Regions from separate parts of the Bacillus sp. GbtcB14 genome, predicted to be linked through region 1. Evidence: riboswitches for the same ligand, from Rfam matches in the RefSeq annotation. Region 1 holds a riboswitch; the other holds the start of a gene.
What was found. A riboswitch is a leader RNA that binds a small molecule or an ion and turns the genes downstream of it on or off. The one in region 1 is predicted to bind magnesium.

Region 1 (11,805 bases):
TCTCACGATTTAGTTAACTCCACTTGTTACGACAAATGGCTAAAACGCATGTAGCCTACAATAAATTATAATCTGCCCTCATTATAGCTTGTTTTTAATAAAACGCTTACTTTTAATGAATTTTAAAAGTTCTGAATAACAATCCGTTTTTGGTATTTGTACCACTCGTATGTCGTCTGACTTATATAACAGTTTCTCTAAATAATCGGTACTATGTATTTTTGTCCTATATCTTCACATCATAAAAATTTTCTGTTTCATCCAATATAAACATAAAATGATAACAGATTTATTTTAAATTTTTTTTAGAAATAAAAAAATGGCAACCTTTCGTCACCATTTTTTCACACCATTATTATCTATCTACTGGAAATGATTTCAAATCCGTAGCTATTTCTGTATTAGAAAATAGCTCTCTTGCCTCTTTCCATAATTCCTTATATGTATCTCCTTGATAACGAGAACTAATATGAGTCAATATTAATCGTTTTGCATTTGCCTGAAGTGCAATACTCGCAGCTTGCTTAGATGTAGAATGAAAATAATCATACGCTTGTTGTTCATCTTCTGCCGCAAAAGTTGCCTCATGAACAAGTACATCAGCGTCTTGTGCCAGCTCTCTACTCGCTTCACAATATCTTGTATCACCTAAAATGGTAATAATTCTTCCCTTTTGAGGCGGACCAATAAAGTCTTTTCCATTTAGTATCGTACCATTTTTTAATTCAACTACTTCTCCATCTTTTAAACGTTTAAAGAGCGGGCCAGGTTTCACACCCATCTCCAGCAATTTATCGACTAAAAGGGCTCCTTGTATATCCTTCTCTACGATGCGATACCCAAAACATTCAATGCCATGTGACAATCTTTTCGTTTCCACGTGAAATTCATTATCTTCAAATACAGTACCTTCTTCTGTTATCTCAACAATTTCAAGTGGATATTTTACATGTGTCGTACTTACTGATAATGCCACTTCAATAAATTGTTTAATTCCTTTTGGTCCATACACTGTTAGAGGTGTAGTCCCTCCTTGAAATGAACGGCTTCCCAATAAACCAGGCAAGCCAAAAATATGATCACCGTGTAAATGCGTAATAAATATTTTTTCAATGCGGCGTGGGCGTACTGATGTATGTAATATTTGATGTTGCGTCGCCTCGCCACAATCAAATAACCAAGTCTGTCCTCGTTCTTCTAACAATTGCAAAGCAATTGCCGAAACGTTCCTTCCTTTCGAAGGAACACCTGCACCAGTTCCTAAAAATACAAATTCCACTTTCTTTCCTCCAGCTCTTTATATAATCTACCTTTTATCTTACGGAATGTTATTTCAAATGGCAAATCGAATTTACATAACCAATCATCTAGACAACTATATAACACGAACGTTATACTCGAAAAACTTAGCAATTGTTCGTGTTTTATGTTAAAATGATTATACTACATTTTAAGGGAGCGTTTTATTATGAAAGAAGCATTTCGTTTACAAACTGATTTTTCATCTTCATTTGATCGCTGGGTAAGTTCTTTCGTGTCTGATCACCCAGCACAATTAGAATGGACGACTTTGAAAGAATTAATCCATGAATATACAACAACACATACAAATGATTCGTTACCAACATATATTTCTTCAACTTTAACCTATTACGCACAACGCGTTTCAACAACAAACAGTTCAGAAATTGTTATTTTTGAAAATGCTACAATCTCATAATCTATAATAAAAAGCACTGTGATCAGTGCTTTTTATTTATGTTCATTACAATATTTATTTTCCAACGTTATTTCAAAAAAACTCCGCTTATTTCCTACTATATAGCTATCATAAACCTATTTGATTTTTCAAAAAAAGATATTGACACTATAAATTTACAGTGCTAACATTCAAATTGTAATTGAATATGGTCTCTGTTAGGTGAGGCTCCTGTATAGAGAAACGCTGCTGCCCAAAAATGTCGAGAGACGCCAATGGGTCAACAGGAAAGGTCGGAATGAAGGCCTTTCTTAACGTAGCTGGTTTCAGTACCTATGCTATACAGTGCTAAAACTCAACGAGGGAGAGGTGCATGTATTTTTGTCATACACAAAAACTGTTTTTATCTATGTTTACTAACAGTCTTTGTTGTGGACTCTTTTAACTGCGAATTCAGACCTTTACTCGTTTTGAGTAAAGGTCTTTTTATATATGCACCTTACTATGAAACAAACATAGCATATTCAGAAACTACTAAATTGTACGGAGGTGAGGAACAGTTGGCAATTGATGATTCGGCCCAGATACCCATATGTTTTACATTAATATTTCATCATGTAGGTAGGAAAGAAGCTGTTCCTCCTAATTTTAAATAGTCGAGTAACAGATTGTTTCCTCCTTCATGAAAAAGGAGGAACTACCGATGTTAAATTTACAAAGACAAGAAACAAAACATTCTTACGATCAAGATCGTATGAAAACAAATAACGAATTATTGGTGGAAGTCGCAACACAAGGTGCAAACAAGGCGTTACAACTTTTAGAAACAACAGAAGATGGACTCTCTAAACAAGAAGCGACTCGTAGACTTACTTTATATGGTCCGAATGAAATCGCTCATAATAAAACATCACCGTGGTACATTCAATTTCTACTGGCATTTAAAAATCCATTTATTTTTGTTTTATTAGCTCTCGGCGCACTCTCTTTTTTCACAGATGACATACAAGGAACCATTGTCGTATCTGTAATGGTAATGCTAAGTGCAACGATTCGCTTTCTACAAGAATTTCGTTCTCAAAAAGCTGCGGATCAGTTAAAAGCTATGGTTCGAACAACGGCGAGCGTCTTTAGAATAGATGGATTTGTACACGAAACAAAAAACGTAATGAATTTGAAGCAAAATGATTCAACGGAAATTCCAATTGAAGAACTTGTACCTGGCGATATTATTTCACTTTCAGCCGGTGATATCGTTCCAGCTGATGTGCGTATTTTATCAGCTAAAGATTTATTTGTGAATCAGTCTTCTTTAACTGGGGAAGCACTTCCTGTGGAAAAGTATGAAAACTGCTACCATACAGAGAATAAACATATCTTACCGAAAAACATGAAAAAAAATTACAATCCACTCGATATGGAAAACCTTTGTTTTATGGGTACAAATATTGTAAGTGGTAGTGCAAAAGCTGTTGTCATCTCCACAAGTACTGATACGTATTTCGGCTCTTTAGCAAAAAAGGTAATCGGCAAACGAGTAGAAACAAGCTTTGATAAAGGTGTAAACAAAGTAAGCTGGCTCTTAATTACATTCATGCTTATTATGGCGCCTATCGTTCTTCTCATTAACGGATTCACAAAAGGGGATTGGCAAGAGGCTTTCTTCTTCGCTATCGCAATTGCTGTTGGTCTCACACCTGAAATGTTACCAATGATTGTAACTGCTAATTTAGCAAAAGGTGCCGTTAACATGTCTAAACAGAAAGTAATTGTAAAACAACTGAATTCTATTCAAAACTTAGGTGCTATGAACATTCTTTGTACCGATAAAACAGGTACTTTAACAGAAGATAAAGTTGTACTTGTCCGGCATTTAGATCCAAACGGTAATACATGTAATCGTGTATTACACTTCGCCTATTTAAATAGCTTCTATCAAACAGGATTGAAAAATTTAATAGATAAAGCCGTTATGAAACATACAGAAGAAAACCAGAAGTTTAATCCATCCATTTTTCAAAAACTAGATGAAATTCCATTTGATTTTGCTCGCCGGCGTATGTCTGTCATCGTGAAAGATATTTCAGGTGAGCATACAATGGTTTGTAAAGGGGCAGTAGAAGAAATTTTATCTATTTGTAACTACACTGAAGTAGCTGGAAAAGTTGTTTCTCTTACCGATGACATGCGCTCAAATGTAAAACAACTAAGTGAGACATTAAATAGTGAAGGTATGCGTGTTATTGCTGTAGCTTATAAAAAAGATAGACCAATAAATGATATAGAGTACACGGTACAAGATGAAAATAATATGATTCTCGCTGGATATATCGGCTTTTTAGATCCACCGAAACCATCTGCAGCTACTGCCATTCAAGCATTACAGAAACATGGTGTACAAGTAAAAATTTTAACTGGCGATAACGAAATCGTGACAAGAAAAGTTTGCAAAGAAGTTGGATTAAATATCGGTGAGCCTGTCCTTGGTTACGAAATCGAATCTTTACCTGATAAAGCATTAGCAAAATTAGCCGAAGAAACAACTGTATTTGCTAAACTAAATCCAATGCAAAAATCTCGCATTATACGAGTATTACAAGGAAACGGACACACTGTAGGTTATATGGGAGATGGTATTAACGATGCCGTAGCGTTACGTGAAGCTGATGTTGGCATATCTGTTGATACTGCTACCGATATTGCAAAAGAGTCTTCCGACATTATTTTACTTGAAAAAAGCTTAACAATATTAGAAGCAGGTATTTTAGAAGGACGCACTACATTCGGAAACATTTTAAAATATATTAAAATGACAGCTAGCTCTAACTTCGGAAATGTATTTAGTGTGTTAGTAGCAAGTGCTTTCATCCCCTTCTTGCCGATGCTTGCCATTCACCTTTTAATTCAAAACTTGCTTTATGATATTTCACAACTGTCTATTCCATGGGACAAAATGGATAAAGAGTTTTTAGAAAAACCAAGAAAATGGGATACTGCAAACTTACGGAACTTCATTATTTGTATCGGTCCCATTAGTTCCATATTTGATATCATCACATATGTAGTCATGTGGAACGTCTTCGGTGCAAATACAGCTAGCGAACAATCATTATTCCAATCTGGTTGGTTTGTCGTTGGATTACTAACACAAACTTTAATTGTTCACATGATAAGAACACAGAAGATTCCGTTCATTCAAAGTACTGCATCAATACCGATTCTTTTATTGACCGCTTGTATTATGGCAATCGGAATTTATATTCCATTCTCGCCACTTGGAGCAGCTGTTGGATTACAAGCATTACCACTTAGCTATTTCCCTTGGTTAATAGGAATACTATTAGGCTATGCTTTCTTAACACAGTTCCTAAAAAAAGTTTATATTAAAAAGTTTCATAGCTGGTTATAAAGTGAAACTTTAATCAGTGGGGGTTTTCTTCATCCCCCACTGATTATTAGTTGAACCAATCGGACTTTTATGGGCAGTTGATCCCCCACCTAACCTCTTTGCTTTCGCTGAATTTTGAGGTGGGGGTCTTACTGCCCATTAAAGCGGGATAAAGTGAAGCTTTCATCTGCCCGCAAATAGCGAGATAAAAATGAGAATGAGCGGGTACCCCCCACTCATTCTCAACAACATAACATGGACTTATATGTATGGAGGTGACCATGATGGTATGGTATGACATTGTATTAAGATTATTTATCGCAATTATTGTAGGTGCTTGCATCGGAATGGAACGGCAATGGAGACACAGGATGGCTGGATTACGGACAAATGCTCTCGTATCACTTGGTGCCTGTATATTTGTTTTATTATCCGTCATGCTTGATCACGATGCTAGCCCCTCACGTATTGCCGCTCAAGTCGTTAGTGGGATTGGTTTTTTAGGAGGCGGCGTTATTATCCGCGATGGTTTTAGTATTAGAGGGCTTAATACAGCGGCTACTCTATGGTGCGCAGCTGCTGTTGGTACTCTTACAGGCGCTGGTTTCCTCGTTGCAGCTATGTTAGGTGCAACCGGCGTTTTACTGGCAAATATACTACTCCGCCCAATCGCTCTCTTTATGAATCAAAAATCAAAAGAAGAGTCACCTGAACAAACGAACTACTTCCTTTCTCTTACTTGTTCAGAAGAACATGAAGCCCATATTCGGTTTTTACTTATGCACATGGTAAGTTCTGAAGGCATCGGTTTAAAAGAATTGTATAGTGAAGACGTAGATTCTAAGCAAAAAGTGTGTATACAAGCTACATTACATTGCAGTACAAATGCAGCAGTCTTAATTGAAAAAATAGTGAGTAGAATGCTATTAGAAGCTGGCGTTACTGCAGCTGGGTGGAAAACTTCATTAGATTTAGAAGCCAGTTAGAAATGGAAGGTGTCATGATATTTACAGCTTCATGACACCTTCTACATAAACTTATTTTCTAATTTTTGCTGAAAAGACTTTTCCTGCTTACGTAATAATTGACTACCTCGTTGTAAAAGTGGCATTCCATACTTATCATTAATTTGATCGATGACAGCAAGTAGCGGCTCTTCTTTCGCATCTTCTTCAAATGAAAACAAATCTAATTGTTTCACCGATTCTGTCTTCCACTCTATTTCAGTAGCTGTAACACCTAGTAAACGAACGGAATCACCGTCCCAATGTTGCTTCCATAAACGAGATGCTGCCTGAAAAATATCTCGTTCTTCCCAAATCGCATTTTTCAATTGCTTACTCCGCGTTACTGTCCGCCTATCATGATATTTAATCATAATTTGAATATTATAGCTGACAAGAGTTCGTTTTTGTAATCTTTTACTCACTGATTTTGATAGCCGTTCTAACATATCAAGTAATTCTTTCTCTTCATCCATATCCTTTGAAAAAGTCATCGAATTACCGATACTTTTATGTTGTCCCATTTGACTCGGGTCAACTTCCCTATCATCCATACCTTTTGCCCGCCTTTGTAAATCAACACCATGCTTTCCAATTTTAGCGCGAATGATATGTTCGTTTCCTTTTGCTAACTGTTCAATTGTTTGTATATGAATATCATTTAATTTTTCAGCTGTTTTTTCTCCAATTCCATGCATCGCTTCAACTGGGAGTGGCCAAATCATTTCTGAAATATCTCGTTTTCGAAGCACGGTAATACCGAGAGGCTTTTTCATATCAGAAGCTGTTTTTGCTAGGAAAAGGTTAGGAGCAATTCCGATGCTACACGGAAGCTGTAACTCTGTTAATAACGCCTGCTGAATCATCTTTGCTATTTCAAGAGGCGAACCGAGTGCGTAGCAATCTGTAATATCTAAATATCCTTCATCTATTGAGACTGGTTGTATTTTTTCCGTAAAACGGGAAAGAATTTGAAACATTTGAAATGAAGCTTCACGATATAATGTAAAATTAGGACGCATTACAACTAATTGTGGACATAACCTTTTTGCTTCCCAAAGAGGCATCGTTGTACGTATTCCATAGTCTCTCGCCTCATAACTACATGTTATGATAATTCCTTTTCTTTCTTTTTCATTTCCAGCAACTGCTAACGGCTTCCCTTGTAATGATGGGTCATGAGCAATTTCAACAGATGCGAAAAAACAATTCATATCTACATGCAAAATAACACGACCATTTTTCGGATACATTTCTCGCATATTACTCACCCCTCCAAAGAACATTTGTTCCTTCATTATATCAAATTTTGCATAATAGTTATAATAATTACTTGGTCTTTTCCTTTTATATATTTGATATAATTTACATAAAATGTGGAAAGGGGTGATTATGATGAAATCAACTAATAAACTCAACTATACGTTCCTTGTGATTATATTAATCATAACCCTTAATTATTTACTGCTTCCTATTTTCAATATTAATACGTTTGGATTCTTCCCTCGCCTAGTACATGTAGCAACAACTTATATATTGCCATGGATTTTCTTGTATTGGCTAATCCGCCTTGTAAAAGCAATCGAATCAAAATAAAAAGCGTGTAAATCAATTATGATTTACACGCTTTTTATTTTACATTACTTCGCTACTTCTTCAATAATTGCAACAACTAATTCTGCTGTTTTTGCTAATTCTTCAACAGGAATCTTTTCGTTTGTTGTATGAATTTCTTCATAACCAACCGCTAAGTTAACTGTCGGAATACCGTGTCCTGCAATTACGTTTGCATCACTTCCGCCACCACTTTGGTGAAGAGAAGGTGTACGACCAATGTTTTCAGCTGCACGTTTTGCAACTTCTACAACGTGATCGCCATCAGCAAATTTAAATCCTGGATACATAACGTTTACTTCAACGTCTGCTTGACCGCCCATTTCTTTTGCAGTTGTTTCAAATGCTTCTTTCATTTTCGCAACTTGTACTTCCATTTTCTCATTGATTAAAGAACGCGCTTCTGCAAAGATTTGTACATGATCGCAAACGATATTTGTTTGTGTACCACCTTCAAAACGTCCAATATTTGCAGTTGTTTCAGAATCAATACGACCAAGTGGCATCTTCGCAATTGCCTTCGCTGCGATAGTAATTGCAGATACACCTTTTTCTGGTGCTACACCAGCGTGAGCTGTTTTCCCACGAATAATTGCATTCACTTTCGCTTGTGTTGGAGCTGCAACAACAATTTCACCAACTTTTCCATCGCTATCTAATGCATAACCGTATTTCGCTGTAATGCGCTCACGATCTAATGCTTTTGCACCAACAAGACCAGATTCTTCTCCAACTGTAATAATAAATTCAATTTTACCATGAGGGATGTTTTTCTCTTTTAAAACACGAATTGCTTCAAACATTGATGCTAATCCTGCTTTATCATCCGCACCTAAAATCGTAGTACCATCTGACACGATATATCCATCTTTAATAGAAGGCTTAATTCCATTACCAGGAACTACTGTATCCATATGAGAAGTAAAGTAAATTGTATCAACACCATCTTTTGTTGCTGGTAATGTACAAATTAAATTACCTGCACCATGCCCAGTAACAGCCATTGTGTCATCTTCAAATACTTCTACACCTAAATCTGTAAATTTCTTTGTTAATACTTTGCAAATTTCTGCTTCAAATTTCGTTTCAGAATCTACTTGTACTAATTCCATAAATTCATTTACTAAACGTTCTTGATTAATCATAAGACTGCGCCTCCTGCACTACCATTATGTATGTAACACTATTAATTATAACAGAATTTCGCAAAAGTTTCGAAATACAAGACAAAAAACAGACGGTTTATATGTCTAGATAACCATCTGCTTTCTATTACTCATTTAACAATACCCAGCGCATATGATCTTCCCATACTCCATTTACCATTAACATCTTCCTAGACACGCCCTCATATTGAAAGCCTATCTTCGTCACTACTTGTATAGATGCTAAATTTCGTGGCATAATCGGTGCTTCTATACGATGTAACTGAAATTCTTCGAAAGTAACTTGAATAGCTTTCCTAAGCGCTTCTGTCGTGTAACCTTTATTCAATTCTGCCTTATCTAATTTATAGCTGAGCACACAAGATTGATAAATACCGCGAACGATTAGATTAAATGAGATACACCCAATAATTTTTGTATCATCACCCTTTTTAAAAATCCAAAGTCTGATGATTTTACCCTCTGCAAACTCTTTTCTATCCTTTTGTAACTTTTTCTTCTGATAATCTAACGTAAAAAAATCATCCGGTCTATACTCTTCCCAAGCTTTTAAAAATTCACGATTTCTGTCGTAATATTGAAGAACTTTTTCAGCATACGACTCATCAATTTCCCTTAAATGTAAACGATTTGTTTCATATATTTTCATCATCGTATCTCCATTCTTCAGCTTGCATAACAAAAAACTTATACTCTATCATTATTATATATTCTCTACATACATACAAATTTCCTGTTATACTTTACACACACTTCTCGAATTTTGTCACTTCTCTCCCCTTGTCCACAATATCATTTCTCGTTACAATGATATTGTACTGATTTGCAAGGAGGTTTAACGATGCATAAAAAAGCTCAAAAAGTTATGGTTTATGTAATGCTAATTTCTATGCTTGTAACAACATTACTTGCTGGCGCAAGTATGTTTTGGTAAAAAGGACGATGCTTTCGTCCTTTTTTTACTTTTTATACATAACAAAATAAACCATCTCGATATCGAGATGGTTTATTTTATATAAAGCACAATCGCTACAATACTAAAGGAAAATGACATTACAAGTGCTGTAATAAAACTTGTATATTGTTTCTGCTGAAATGCTCCAATAACAAAAGTAAGATTGAGTAATGCCATACATATAATTGCTACAAGATAAGAGCATATATTAAAAGTTGCCAATATGAATGTAATAACAAATAGAAATCCCATAAAAAATTGCATATACGAAATTTTTGGATTCAAGTACATATGAGCAACCCCTTTATCTAATTTTTCCCCCGATTGGTGCGGGCTGATAATCAGCGGGTAAAAAACCTCTCACTGATTAAAGTTTCACTTTATCTTTCTATACTCTCATTAACTCATGGTTATGTACACATGTCAAGACAACTTATTACAATAGAAAAAGCCAACCTTTTCGTTGGCTTTTTCATATGCAATGGCTCCTTTTTGTTTTGCCAATTGCTGAAATGATTTTTTCGACTTCACAATCCATACTTTCGTTCCAATTGGAATGCGATCAAATAAATACTCCACATCATTTTTCTTCATTCTTATACATCCTTGTGAAATATACTTTCCAATTGAACTAGGTTGGTTTGTTCCATGTATTCCATATTTACTCCCATCAGTTCCTCTTGCATTAAATCCAATCCACCTTGACCCAAGTGGATTTTTCGGTGATCCACCTGGAATATCCTTCGCAATATAATACGGATCCTTCGCTTTCATTACAACATCAAAAGTTCCCTCTGGAGTTAATTCATTTGTTTTCCCTGTCGCTACTGGAAAAACCTTTTGAATCTTTCCATCGTCAATATAAGCTAGTTTATTCGTCGCTTTATTTACAATAATGAAAGGATCTCCGGCACGTGGATTATCACCAAGAGGCCAAATAGGTGATAAAGAAAGACATAATATGAAAGAGAGAAGATACGGCATAAATAATTCCTACCTTCTATATAAGTTCTTTTATATTATCCTTTCCCTTAAAACGGCTTTTAATGAGTAAATATTGTTCCATTTCATACACAAGTTGTACAAGCTTCGCACGTATCTCAAATTCCTCACGTGTAACTGGCAATGGCATATCTCTAAATAATTCTCTCATTTCTTGCAGCTGTCTTAAGGAAATAACCCCAGTACTCTCAGGGCTAATAGCATTCCCAATGTTTTCAACCACATCCGCAATCATATCAGCTTGTTCATATGTCCATGATAATGAAGCTGCTAATGGTATCATCCGCTCTAAAATTTCGAATTGTTGCATGCGCATATTGAAATAACGATAGTAATAGCCATCTTCTCGCATAAATGCATTCTCAAGTTTCTTAAACGATAAATCCCTTGCTTCATTTAGCATATTTTCAGTTTCAATAAGTTCTGCCCCGCTCCAGCTACTTTCTCTGTTTCGTAAATACACCACCATTTCAAACAAAATTGTTTTAAAATTACTTTCTATTGTATCCTGATACTCTTTTAGCTTATTTTCACTACTTGGCATATACATATTCACTAATAAAGCCACGCTAATTCCTATCGTTAATATCGCAATTTCATTCCCAACAATAAGCCATGTAATTTGTTTCAATGAATATAGATGCATCACAATAACTGAACTCGTGACAATACCTTCTTGAATTTTAAGCATAACTGCAGTCGGAATAAATGTAAGTAATAATATACTAATTGCAAGTGGTGTATATCCCATTGTTTCAAAAATACAAAACGCGAATACCATTGATAATACACAAGCTAAAAAACGATGTAACGACACTTGAAGTGATTTACGTTTCGTATTTTGTACACATAATATAACTAAAATGCCCGCTGAACTATAAAATTCTAATCCTAATAACTGCGCAATAAAAACTGCTGCGCCTGTCCCTATTGCTGTTTTTACTGTACGGTATCCAATTTTGAACATAGCACTGCTC
Region 2 (11,805 bases), on a different contig from region 1:
TATTGGTGAAACCATTGCATATACAGTATTCATTCAAAATAATGGATCCACTACAACTAACTCCATCTTTTTTACAGATACTATAGAAGATGGAACAGTATTTATTCCAGGAAGTGTAACAGTTAACAACACTGTACTTCCTGCAGCAGATCCGAATATCGGCTTTTCCATTCCTAATATTACGCCAGGTCAAGCGACTACAATAACGTTCCAAGTTTCCGTTACGAATTTACCTGCTGTAAATCCAACACCTAATACGACAAACATCGTCTACGACTTTATTTTCAATCCTGATTTTGCACCAATTCAAAAATCTACTACTTCCAATACTACTTTCGTTCAAATTAATGATGCTGATATCGTTTCACTGAAAACTGTTGATTTGACTTCTGTAACGATTGGTAACATTTTAACTTATACAACAACTTTAACGAATATAGGAAATACGGATGCTACTGCTGTTGTATTTACAGACAATATACCTGATGGAACAATCTTTATAGAAGGTAGCGTTTTAGTAAATAACATTCCTCAACTTAACGCCAATCCAAGTGCTGGTATACTTGTAGGAACGATTGCTCCTAACGTTTCTATCCCAGTCACCTTTTCTGTTACCATCGTAGCTCTTCCAGCTAGCGGTCGTATTCAAAATCAATCGACTTCTCGTTATACAATTAATGGTGAGGAACAAATATCGACTAGTAATATTACCTTCACTGAAGTTATTTCTGCTACTGTAATTGCAACAAAAACAACACCTATCCAATATGCTGACCTACAAACTATTATCCCTTATACAATTTCAATCATAAATAATGGAAATATACAAGTGGAAAATATTATTGTTACAGATATCATCCCAGCAAATACGAGCTTTATAGAGAATAGTGTTATTGTGAATGGAAACGCTCGTCCAAATGACAATCCACTTAGCGGGATACAACTTGATAACATTCCGCCTAATACGACAGCAACTATTCTATTCCAAGTACGGGTTACTTCGATTCCGCAAACAAATCCAATCTCTAACACGAGTACAATTGAATACCAATACACGGTACCAAACCAGCCACCTATTACAGAAACTATTATTTCATCAGCTGCCGTAACAACAATTAATCATGCGAATTTGAATAGTAATAAAGCAGTTGACCGTGCATTTGCAACAGTCGGTGACACGTTAACGTATACGATTACACTCAATCAAACTGGTAATATTGCAGCAAATGATGTAGTCATTCAAGATATTATTCCTCAAGGTACTACATTTGTTGAAAATAGCGTCATTGTAAACGGAGAAACTCTTCCGGGAGTGAATCCAGTAAGTGGCATACCAATTGGCACTATAATAGTAGGTGGAAATGCTATCACTTCCTTCCAAGTAACTGTAACTTCTATTCCAACACCAAATGAACTCAACAATGAAGCAATTACTACTTTTAACTATATAGTCAACCCAAATAACTTACCTGTTACAAATACGACTACAACAAATACCGTCACAACAACTGTCCAAAATGATAATGTCGTTGCCATAAAGTCTGTTAATGCTACGAATGCATTACCTAGTCAAACTTTAACGTATACAATTACGATTACGAATAGCGGTAATGTAACGATTGAAAATCTTCTTGTCATAGACACCGTACCAGTAGATACAACCTTCGTGACGGGTAGCGTTACGATTAACGGAATCAATCAACCTAATGCAAACCCTGAAAATGGTATTACATTAGGAAACCTTGATCCTAATGCATCTGCTATCATTACTTTCCAAGTAACAATATCTTCTTCAACTCTTCAATCTGCAATCAATAACGATGCTTCTGTTTCCTATACTGTTACCATTGATCCGAATGAACCGCCTATTACAATTACAAAGCAAACAAATACCGTTACAACAACAGTAGTTGATCCGATGGTTCGCATTGAAAAGACAGCTGATAAATCTATCGTAACAACAGGAGAGACGATAACTTTCACATTAGAAGTAATAAATCATTCACCAATTCCTACAATCAGTACTTCTGTCCTAGATATCATTCCATCTGGTACAACATTTATTGAAAACAGCGTAACAATTAACGGTACTCCGGTTCCAAATGTTCGTCCAGACACTGGTATGAATATCGGCGCCTTACCTGCAGATGGAGTAGCAACAATAACATTTCAAGTTCTCGTCACTTCTATCCCTTCAAACAGTACCATTATCAATTCCGCAACAGTTACGGCCGCATTCCAATTGACACCACAGGACCCAATTATTACTTTTATTGTTAATTCAAATACCGTTCGTATACCTGTTCAATTTATAACTGCAACAGTAGTAAAAAACGCTTCCGTCAGCTCCGCTTATTTAAACCAATATTTTGATTATACGGTGCGTATTACAAATACTTCTGATATTTCACTTTCAAATGTTTCATTACAAGATACCATCCCACCAGGTTTACAATTTATGAACGGCACTGTCTTTATTAACGGCGAACGCTCTCCACTAGCGAATCCGAATATCGGTTTCCTAGTCGCTACTCATTTGGAACCAAACGAAACAATTATCGTGTTATTCACAGTACAAGTGATACGTCCACCTGTTAATAATGAATTCAAAAACACGGCGAATATTTCGTTACAACTTCAGGTCTCACCTACCGATCCACCAATTACAGTAACCGTTACAAGCAACGAAAACATTGTCGCCTTTATTTCAGAAAATCCAGATGAAACACTTCCAAATTTAAATTGCTTCTTTGACGGTGAACATTTTATACACGTTACTCCTCGAAATATACGAAATTACTTTTGGGCTTGGATTTGGTGGAAGTAATAAAAAAGAAAAAGCTTGTAGTTTGGATACTATCCAAACTACAAGCTTTTTTCATAAGCAAAATTATCAATTGCTAGCAGCACTATATGCTACATGTCGTTTCTCAATTCTCTCTTCAATTTCTTTCATATTTTCTTTATTATTTAATAGTGATTGTTTATTTTCAATTAATAATTGTTTAAAAGATTTTCTCACTTTTTTTCTCATTTTCATTGTCCTCCTTGGGGGATGGTTTATATAAAAGATAAGGAATTATCTGTGTGCCCTTATAATAATTGATTGTTGTGAATTCTATTTGAACTTCATATGAAAATTCCGTTTATTTTCTGACAACTTTGTGAACATGAAAAAATGTGATCATCCTAAAACTATTTTGGAATTGCTTCATTTCATTATAAAAGTTGCTATTGTCATCAACTTCTACCAATATATTTTGTCAAAACATTTATATATTTAAAATTGAGTTCGATATAATTTTATTTACTACGATCCTATTCGTAAAAACAAAAAGAGGGATGTTGTATAAGTCAAAGTTTGACTTATACAACATCCCTCTTTCAAAACTATTTACAGCATATTTATTAATATTTCAGGTCTTCCCCAATTCATTTCTTCACAAACGAATCTAAGTTTTTCTTCATCCATTGTGTGTAATCCTTCTTCTAATGAACAAGAAATAGGAACTTCACAATGAATTTGTGCCAATTGTAATGAAATATTTAAGTTCTCTAGATCACTTTCAATCTTTGTACGCTGCGCTTTCGTTAATGATGCTACATTTTCTAGTACAGTTGCTACTGTTCCGTGCTCTTGAATCAATTTATACGCTGTTTTTTCCCCGATACCTTTTACACCTGGGTAATTATCGCTCGTATCTCCCATGAATGCTTTCGCATGCACGATTTGCCAAGGCTCCACACCTTTTTCTTCCATGATTTTCTCTGGTGTGTAGTATTCGTAATTTCCAATTCCTTTGCGCAAGAGCATTACTGTAACGTTCTTATCAACAAGCTGAAGTAAATCCGTATCACCCGTTAAAATATACACTTCCGCTTCATTACAGTATTGTTTTGCAAGCGTGCCGATACAATCATCCGCTTCATACCCTTTCATACCAATAACTGGAATAGACAATTTCGCAGTCATTTCTTGAACTAAATCAAATTGCGGAATTAATTCTTCAGGCGGCGCTGCACGATTCGCTTTATAATTTGAGAACGATTCTGTTCTAAATGTCGTACTTCCCATATCCCAGCATGTTACGATGTGTGTTGGTTCAATTGCTTGCATAGCTGTTAATAAATGTTTCATATAACCATGAATCCCGTTTGTAGGGGTACCATCTTGTCGTTTCATAAATTGTCCGTAGACACTTGTTGCGTAAAAAGCACGAAATAATAGTGCCATACCATCAACTAATAATACTTTTTTCATAATTCCTCTCCTACTACAAAAAATAATAACCCCACGTCATCACGTAAGGTTATATAAATAGATTACCATTCTACGTTTTTTCAACTTTGTCTATTATACATTGTTTTTGTATATTTAGCATCATTTACACATTAAGACATTCTACTACAACAAGTATGAAGAATTCCTGAATACGTATTTTTCCCAGTCGAAACAACTACAGCCTTTGCATTTCCACCAACAATATACGTCCCTTTGAAACATACGTTTTCAAGTTCAAGTGGATTATAGTCTTTCATTCGTTTTAAAGGAATAAATCGTTTGCGCTCAAGATGATAGCAACTTTCAAATTTCTCAATACTTGTATCTTTTCCTGTTAGCACAGATTCATTTACTAATAAATCATTCGCGTAAATGATACGTACATCTGCTGGTACTATATCACCTTCTGAAAGAAAAATCATATCACCAGGAACAAGCTCTTGTACTGGCAAATTCATCATTTTTAATTCACCGTTTACCCCTATTACACTAGAACATTCTACTCGAGACACAGTAATTTTCTCACATTGTGATCCATCACGCACATGTTGTTTTGAAAAACCTGGAATCATTCCGCTTAGCTTCATCATCAATTCCGCAATACGCGCTCTTTTTGAAGTTAATTCATTTCGGCCGTATACTTGAATACGTTTTTGTGCCTCTTTCATAGATAATCCGTCTCTTGTTGTTTTAAAATACGCAAATACAGATTTTACATCTCTCGTTGCGATTTCAATTAATAAATCTTTATTTTTCTGAAGCATTGTTTGTTCTTTCATTGATTTTTTACTTAATTTATATGACGTGTTACCCACAGTTTTGTTTGCATATAACATATTATCGTCTCCTCCTGTACAACATAGGAAGAAACGCTTTGCTTCTCAAATTATCCACTTTATCGTAACAGTGTCTAGCGCTTAAACATGCATATAAACGCTACATTATGATAAATATAGAGGGAGGAACAAGTCGTTTCCTGCCTACATCATATATTTTTGAATTGAAGTATATGGGTAACGGAACCGAGTCAGAATTTGACATGCTCCTCACCTCCTCGTTTAATTTTATAGTTTATACTATGAAATTACTCATAGCTTGGTAACAAAAAGACCTTTACTCCGAAAAGAGTAAAGGCCATTACATACACAAATAAACGATTCCTAATACAATTAGAAATCTACGGACCTCTCCCTCGCCGAGTTTTAGCACTGTATAGCATAGGTACATTACCAGCTACGTTAAGAAAAACCTTAATTCGATCATTCCTGTTGACCCATTGGCGTCTCTCGACATTTTTGGGCAGTAGCATTTCTCTATACAGGAGCCTCACCTAACAGAGACTTATATTTTATTACATAGAAAATGTTACTCTTATTTAAAATAGATGTCAACAGTAGCCTACAATTTTTTCGAAAGGTATGGCAAACTAACATCTATAAAAATAAAAAACTTTACGTTTGAACGTAAAGTTTTTAATAAGTTATACAACCAGCAATTACAATCCCAATGGAAAGCGATAAAAACATAAGAAAAAGACCGACTGCTTGATTATCTTCTTCGAGACTTTTGTTTATATTAAAGCGCGGTGTAAGCCACTCAGCTAAATAAAAGACGATAATTTGAGCCAAAATCCCAACTGCTCCCCACGAAACCATATCAAGAAGTGAAATAGAATTAGCTGCTGTCGAATATAAAACAATAGCTAGCCCAAGTAATCGTCCTCCAAGTACATAGCTTACCGCCCTATTTCCTTGGGCCATTAACTTAAATTCTTTTACTTTCGTTGTCACTGCCATTAGGAAAAGACCAATGCATAAAAGTCCCAATGTTACTGCTAAATATAATAAAAAATTAATCATGTACTTTCCTCCTTTTTATACCTACCGGTAAATAGTACGATTCATTCCCCGTAATTTTTTCCCCAGCGCGAATACCGATACTACTCGCTTTTCCAGCAATTAAAAACGAACCAAACACATACGACATTGTCTCCATCCCTTTTTCTGTTTCCAAGGATACAACTGGAAGTTCTATATATTTTTGAAATATCGGCAGTGACGCTTTATACGTCTGATATGCATTTTGCATCATAATATTTTCGTCCTTATCGCGAACGGTAATTGTGTCCCCTTCTCTACCAAATGAAGGTTTTTGAACGAAAGAACCTTTTCCTAAAAATAAATCTGGCTCTAAATATGTAGGTAACATATATTCTTTAATCCACTGTTGTTCCTCATTTGTATAAAAGGCCTCTTCTTCTGCTAACCCCCAAATTAGACACTGAATGGATTTGGGCTGAAGTAAAAATGCTGACAAAGGATTTATTATAAAAAGCTTTCCGGCTTTTACAAGCTGCAACAGTTCCACACCTACCAAGTCTCCTGTTTCAGGATCTTGATCCTCAATTAAATCTTCTATCGGATATGTTTGGCGATATAAAACATCAATCTTTACTCCATCACTATCCACTAAAGCATCTTTTGTAATTCTAAGTTTTGACATTGGCACTACTTTATTTTCAACATGGCATAACTGACTCAAATACATAGTCGTATTCCAATCCTCAATATGTTCATGATGTGCTGTAAAAATAACATTTGGGTTATCTATTCCCTTTGTCGCCTCCATAACAGCTTTTGTAACACCAGAAGATAGCAACCGTTCTTGATCCAAGTTTGGATCATCGTAGCCTAGTTTTCCGCAAACTTTTCCATTCATTTGAAAGCATTCCATAATAAAAGTTGGCGTATCACTATTAAACTCAAGCATTTTAATTTGGTTATCATCAGTTACAACGAAATCAAATCGTGAAATAACAGATTCAGGATACAATCCTTTCATTCTAATGAACGTTAAGCTCGCAGGAGGAAAACCAAGTTCAAGAAGCTGTTCTTCACTTAAATTACGCAAAAGTCTAGCAGTCTTAAAAAATATTTTCCCCATCCGTTCAGTCGCTACTTGTAATTGTTTCATAGTCTCATTTGTTATAGAGAAAACATGAAACAAACTATACTCACATTCATATAAATCCGACCAGAAATTCGGATATTTCGAATAAAACTCTTTTCGTTCTCTTATGTATTGCGACATATGTTAGCCCCCAAATCCACCCTTTGAACCACTTCCAATTCCACCTTTAAATTCCGCAGACGATTGATACGACTTAAACGCCGATGAATTTTTAAAAGCGGATTTATTTTGATAGTATCGCCCACCATAGAAATAATGCCCACGGTAACCTGAACTACTATCATCACACTGCCATACCCCAAGTTCATCATCCCAATCCCAATCTGAACAACTAGTATCATTCGGTTTTGAGGGAAGATCTTGTGCGCAGCCAAATAAGGTGCCAGTCATTAAAGACGTTACGACACCACCTACTAGCCATTTCGTTTTTGTCACCTTCGCACTCCCCTTTTTAAATTCTATTTCTATTATATAGGATGGCATGATAAAGTAGAAGAAAAAGGAAGAAGAGGGATAAAATGCACTTAGAATATCGACTTAATGATGAAACGAAAGGGTATCCAGCTTTATGGAACTACGCAAATATTTCTAATTCTGAAATCATCGCACGCATGACTTGTGAATATTTTATAAAAGATAAAAATACATATGTTGTTACTGCAACTTCAGTAGATCCAGACGGAACAGCAGTTATATATATTCAACAAGAAACCTTTTCTAACGATCCTTCAGATCCTACTTACTTCCACATCGGTTTTGAAATTAGAGAGCTAAAGGATACGAGTTCAAACTTGATTGAAAGTAAAGATGTATGGAACTATGAAGAAATTTTACCATCACTTCATTCAGATATTATATATATTAAGCGCGACGGCACGCATATGGAGTTCACTTTAGATTCAAGAGAGATTGATGAAGACAGAAAGTGCTATATTTATTATGGAAATTTCACAGGTGAATCGAGATAACATGAATATATATATGCAACAAAAAAACCTTACGTATAAAACGTAAGGTTTTTATTTAGCCCCACATATGCCGTTCTCTCTAGATGTCCATAAACCTGCTCTCACAGGTGGATGCTCTCACAAATGTTTGTAACTTCCTTCTTAAAAAGATGGCATGTTAGCTACATTTAAATATTGAACTTCCATATTAAACTTATTGGTTTAAGACATACATAAGCTACGTACACCGTAGGAATTTTATATAATGTTAGTTGAAATAAGACCCCCGCACGTGCCGCTCCTCGTAAATGTCCAAAAACCCGCTACTCGCAGGTGGATGCCCTCACAGTTACCGTACATCTTCCTCCACAAGGAAGGCTTGATGATGGTCGCTAAATATTGAGCTTCCGTATAACTAACATCGGTTTTAGACATAAATAAGTTACGTACACCGCAGGATGTATTATTTACTTGTCGTTATATTATCACATTGTTTCCAATGTGTAAAATACAAAGTTTTTCGAGCAATTTCTTGCTTGTGACCTTATTTTAATACAAATTATTTTTGCATGCAAGTGATTAATCTTCTTCTTTTGCAATTTGATTTTCTGGGTAAGAAATCCAATCACTCCAGCTACCTGCATACAATTTAACATTTTGGAATCCAGCTAATTTCAATGCAAGAATATTTGGACAGGCTGTAACGCCTGAACCACAATATACAATTGTTTCCTTATCTTTCGAAAGATTTTGGAATCGTTCTTGTTGCCCACCTTCATTCTTAAATTGTCCTGATTGGACAATTCCATCCTTCCAAAAATAGTTTACTGCTGTCGGAATATGCCCTGCTTTTGGATCAACTAGTTCCTCTACACCAGCATAACGTTTTGGTTCTCTAGAATCAATTAACGTAACATTTGCACCTGCATGAATATTCTCTCTCACTGTTTCCATCGTTACAAGCATATAATCTTGTACATTTACTTTGAATGCTTTTCGTTTAGCAACAGGAATTTCCGTTGTTGTCGGTAGTCCATTCTCTTTCCAAGCTGGAAATCCGCCATCTAATATATATACTTTCTCATGCCCTACATAGTTTAATAACCACCAGAGACGAGAAGCATTTGCACCCGCTTGACTGTCATATGCAATTACTGTCGTATGTTCATCAATACCAGCTTGTGAAAGCTTGTCTGCAAACTCCTCAATATTCGGCAATGGATGACGACCACCATGTTCTGCTACTGGACTTGATAAATCTAAATTTAAATCAAAATATAACGCATGGAGAATATGTTCTTCCTCATACTTTTCTCTACCCCAATTAGGGTTCGCTAAATCAAAACGACAATCGATTATACGGACATTCTCATCTTCTATATGCTCACGTAACCATTCGACTGTAACTATCATCTTTAACGACCTTCTTTCCCTTGCAAACGACTTACATACTCCATAACCATTTCTTCTGTAACATATTTACGCTGCAAGGTAACACCATTTTTTGCAAGAGCATTAATTTGCTTTGTTACAACATTAATGACATCAACCGAAAATTCTTTCCCATTTGACGCAAGAGATACGGCTGCTTCAATCGCTGCTTCACGCTGCGCATCTAATTGTAAACATGCTTTTACACTTTCATTTTGTTTACGAGAATGTGCTGTAATTGCTTTATGTACTTCCATCTTCTCTTCCCCCTAAATAAGTTATATGTTCTGATTCAATTCCATTGCAAGCCGAATCATATCACGGCATACAATCCCATTTTCAATAATCTCTTCTTCATAATGCTTCGAAAAGTAATCAAAATCAATAGAAAAAATACGAAATCCACATTTTTGATATAAAGCAAGTTGTGAAACACTAGAATTGCCTGTACCAACTTCAAGTTTTGACATACCATATCCTTTAGCAGTTTCTATGGCATGACTTATTAGCTTCTTCCCAATCCCTTTTCCTTGCAAATGCTCTACAACCGCAATATTCATAATTTCCATCGTCTTCGGCCTTGTTTCCAAAAGAACATATACACCGATAACATGCTCCTCTTGCTTAGCTACATATGTTAAGCCTCTTTGTACATATGCATCAATTTGCCCCTCACTTGGATCAGCAAGCAATAATAAAGGTTTCGGTATAGCTTCTTTCGAAATATACTCTATTACTACATTCATAAAAAATTCCCCTTTCTCTATTGTTCTAATCCCTCCTTGTCTACCATAAGTAATAGAAAGGAGGGATTCACCATGGACAACAATGAGAAAAAATGCAACGTCATCTCTATTGATGGAAAGAAAAAGAAAAGCGACACGTATTCCTATCCAAAATTAGTAGTAGAAAACAAAACATATGAATTTTCTTCATTCGTCTTATGCGGTGAAACACCAGACGGCAGACGACTCGTTCTTACTCATATGATTTCTACCGATGAATTTGCTGGGTTTGTCAAATCTTTAGATACAGTACTGCAAAAGAAAATTGAACGAATCTTTTTCTCATAACGATTAGATCACATAAATTTCTTTTTCAATCTCCACTAACTGCTTTTGCAATTGTTCTTTGCTTTGTTCATATAGTGATACATCAATCGTTTCAGCCAATGCAAATAATATACTTTCATAGTAGTTCATCACATCTTGCTGCATCACTTTTTGGAATAAGTTCCATTTCATATCCCATTCTTGCTTATAATGATGAACAAATAAATCTTTTTCATCAGCTACATAGTTTGATACGAAAGGCTCTAATACAACTTTAGCCTCTTCTTGCATGAAAGCTTTATCATTTTTTTCAAAAAAGCTTTTTTCATTTTTAAAATGTGCCAATGCTTTTTTGAAATCTTTTATTTCAACTGAAGGGAACGGTTCTTTATGTGTAATATCTTTATATTCATAATCCACTGTTCCACTCATAGAAATTGATTCGTTTTCTACTTTACAGTTCACCACAATCTCATTCTTTGCACGTTTCATCGCTTCATCTATCCATTTTTCAAGGCGTAATGATGTCGCACGCATTTCTTGTAATAAGTCATGCTGAATAAATGCTACTAATTCCATAACGCACTGTTGCAACTGCACTTTCACATTTCCATCCGTTCGAAGCGATGCTGGATTAATAAATTCAGTAAACACATCGTTATAGCGGAGGAATAGACGCTGTTGCACGTAGTAAAGCAATTCTTTCACTTCATTTTGCATCGCCTGCTCTTCAGCAAGCACACTATATGATGAAATAATATGAAGTAGTTGATCACGCTCTGCTTCATATTTTTTCGTTTGCTCCTCTTTCTCTTCATTCCCCTGTTTTGCACCATTTATCATATTTACTAAAAGCTGATCTGCTCCTTGCAATGCACCATATAAAGCATGAACAGATACGAGCATTAAATCTCTCATCATAAAGGATGTAAATGATTCCTCGAACTTCGCAATCCCCGAGTTTTTTAATATACCGTACTTCTCTTTTTCAATATTCTTTCCTTGTTTCTCTTCAAGCGCACATAAACTTGAAATTGCAAATAAACGCGGATTTCTAATGCCGTATTGCAGTAGCTGGTCTGCGATATACCCTTTTACCATTTCAAGTTCTTCTTCAGACTCT

Region 2: another riboswitch for magnesium. It lies ahead of KVT31_RS08290 (P-type ATPase actuator domain-containing protein); the one in region 1 lies ahead of mgtA (magnesium-translocating P-type ATPase).

The regions. Positions count from the first base shown of each region.
Region 1 covers NZ_JAGXJT010000001.1:500,868-512,672, reverse strand. The annotation lists gene rnz (ribonuclease Z) at 356-1,279, opposite strand; gene KVT31_RS02760 (DUF3932 family protein) at 1,469-1,720, shown strand; M-box (ykoK) riboswitch at 1,907-2,074, shown strand; gene mgtA (magnesium-translocating P-type ATPase) at 2,403-5,108, shown strand; gene KVT31_RS02750 (MgtC/SapB family protein) at 5,372-6,073, shown strand; gene KVT31_RS02745 (DNA polymerase IV) at 6,115-7,353, opposite strand; gene KVT31_RS02740 (hypothetical protein) at 7,487-7,687, shown strand; gene KVT31_RS02735 (tripeptidase T) at 7,732-8,850, opposite strand; gene KVT31_RS02730 (GNAT family N-acetyltransferase) at 8,978-9,523, opposite strand; gene prli42 (stressosome-associated protein Prli42) at 9,713-9,805, shown strand; gene KVT31_RS02720 (DUF3894 domain-containing protein) at 9,878-10,117, opposite strand; gene KVT31_RS02715 (L,D-transpeptidase) at 10,250-10,810, opposite strand; gene KVT31_RS02710 (aromatic acid exporter family protein) at 10,827-11,795, opposite strand.
Region 2 covers NZ_JAGXJT010000002.1:656,783-668,587, forward strand. The annotation lists gene KVT31_RS08275 (DUF11 domain-containing protein) at 1-2,827, shown strand, start outside; gene KVT31_RS08280 (FbpB family small basic protein) at 2,894-3,034, opposite strand; gene KVT31_RS08285 (5'-3' exonuclease) at 3,395-4,261, opposite strand; gene KVT31_RS08290 (P-type ATPase actuator domain-containing protein) at 4,393-5,118, opposite strand; M-box (ykoK) riboswitch at 5,462-5,627, opposite strand; gene KVT31_RS08295 (DUF350 domain-containing protein) at 5,755-6,141, opposite strand; gene KVT31_RS08300 (glutathionylspermidine synthase family protein) at 6,134-7,372, opposite strand; gene KVT31_RS08305 (hypothetical protein) at 7,376-7,687, opposite strand; gene KVT31_RS08310 (hypothetical protein) at 7,771-8,220, shown strand; RNA gene ssrS (6S RNA) at 8,275-8,458, opposite strand; RNA gene ssrS (6S RNA) at 8,480-8,662, opposite strand; gene KVT31_RS08325 (sulfurtransferase) at 8,779-9,612, opposite strand; gene KVT31_RS08330 (YpbS family protein) at 9,615-9,887, opposite strand; gene KVT31_RS08335 (GNAT family N-acetyltransferase) at 9,909-10,376, opposite strand; gene KVT31_RS08340 (DUF3931 domain-containing protein) at 10,449-10,703, shown strand; gene KVT31_RS08345 (dynamin family protein) at 10,707-11,805, opposite strand, start outside.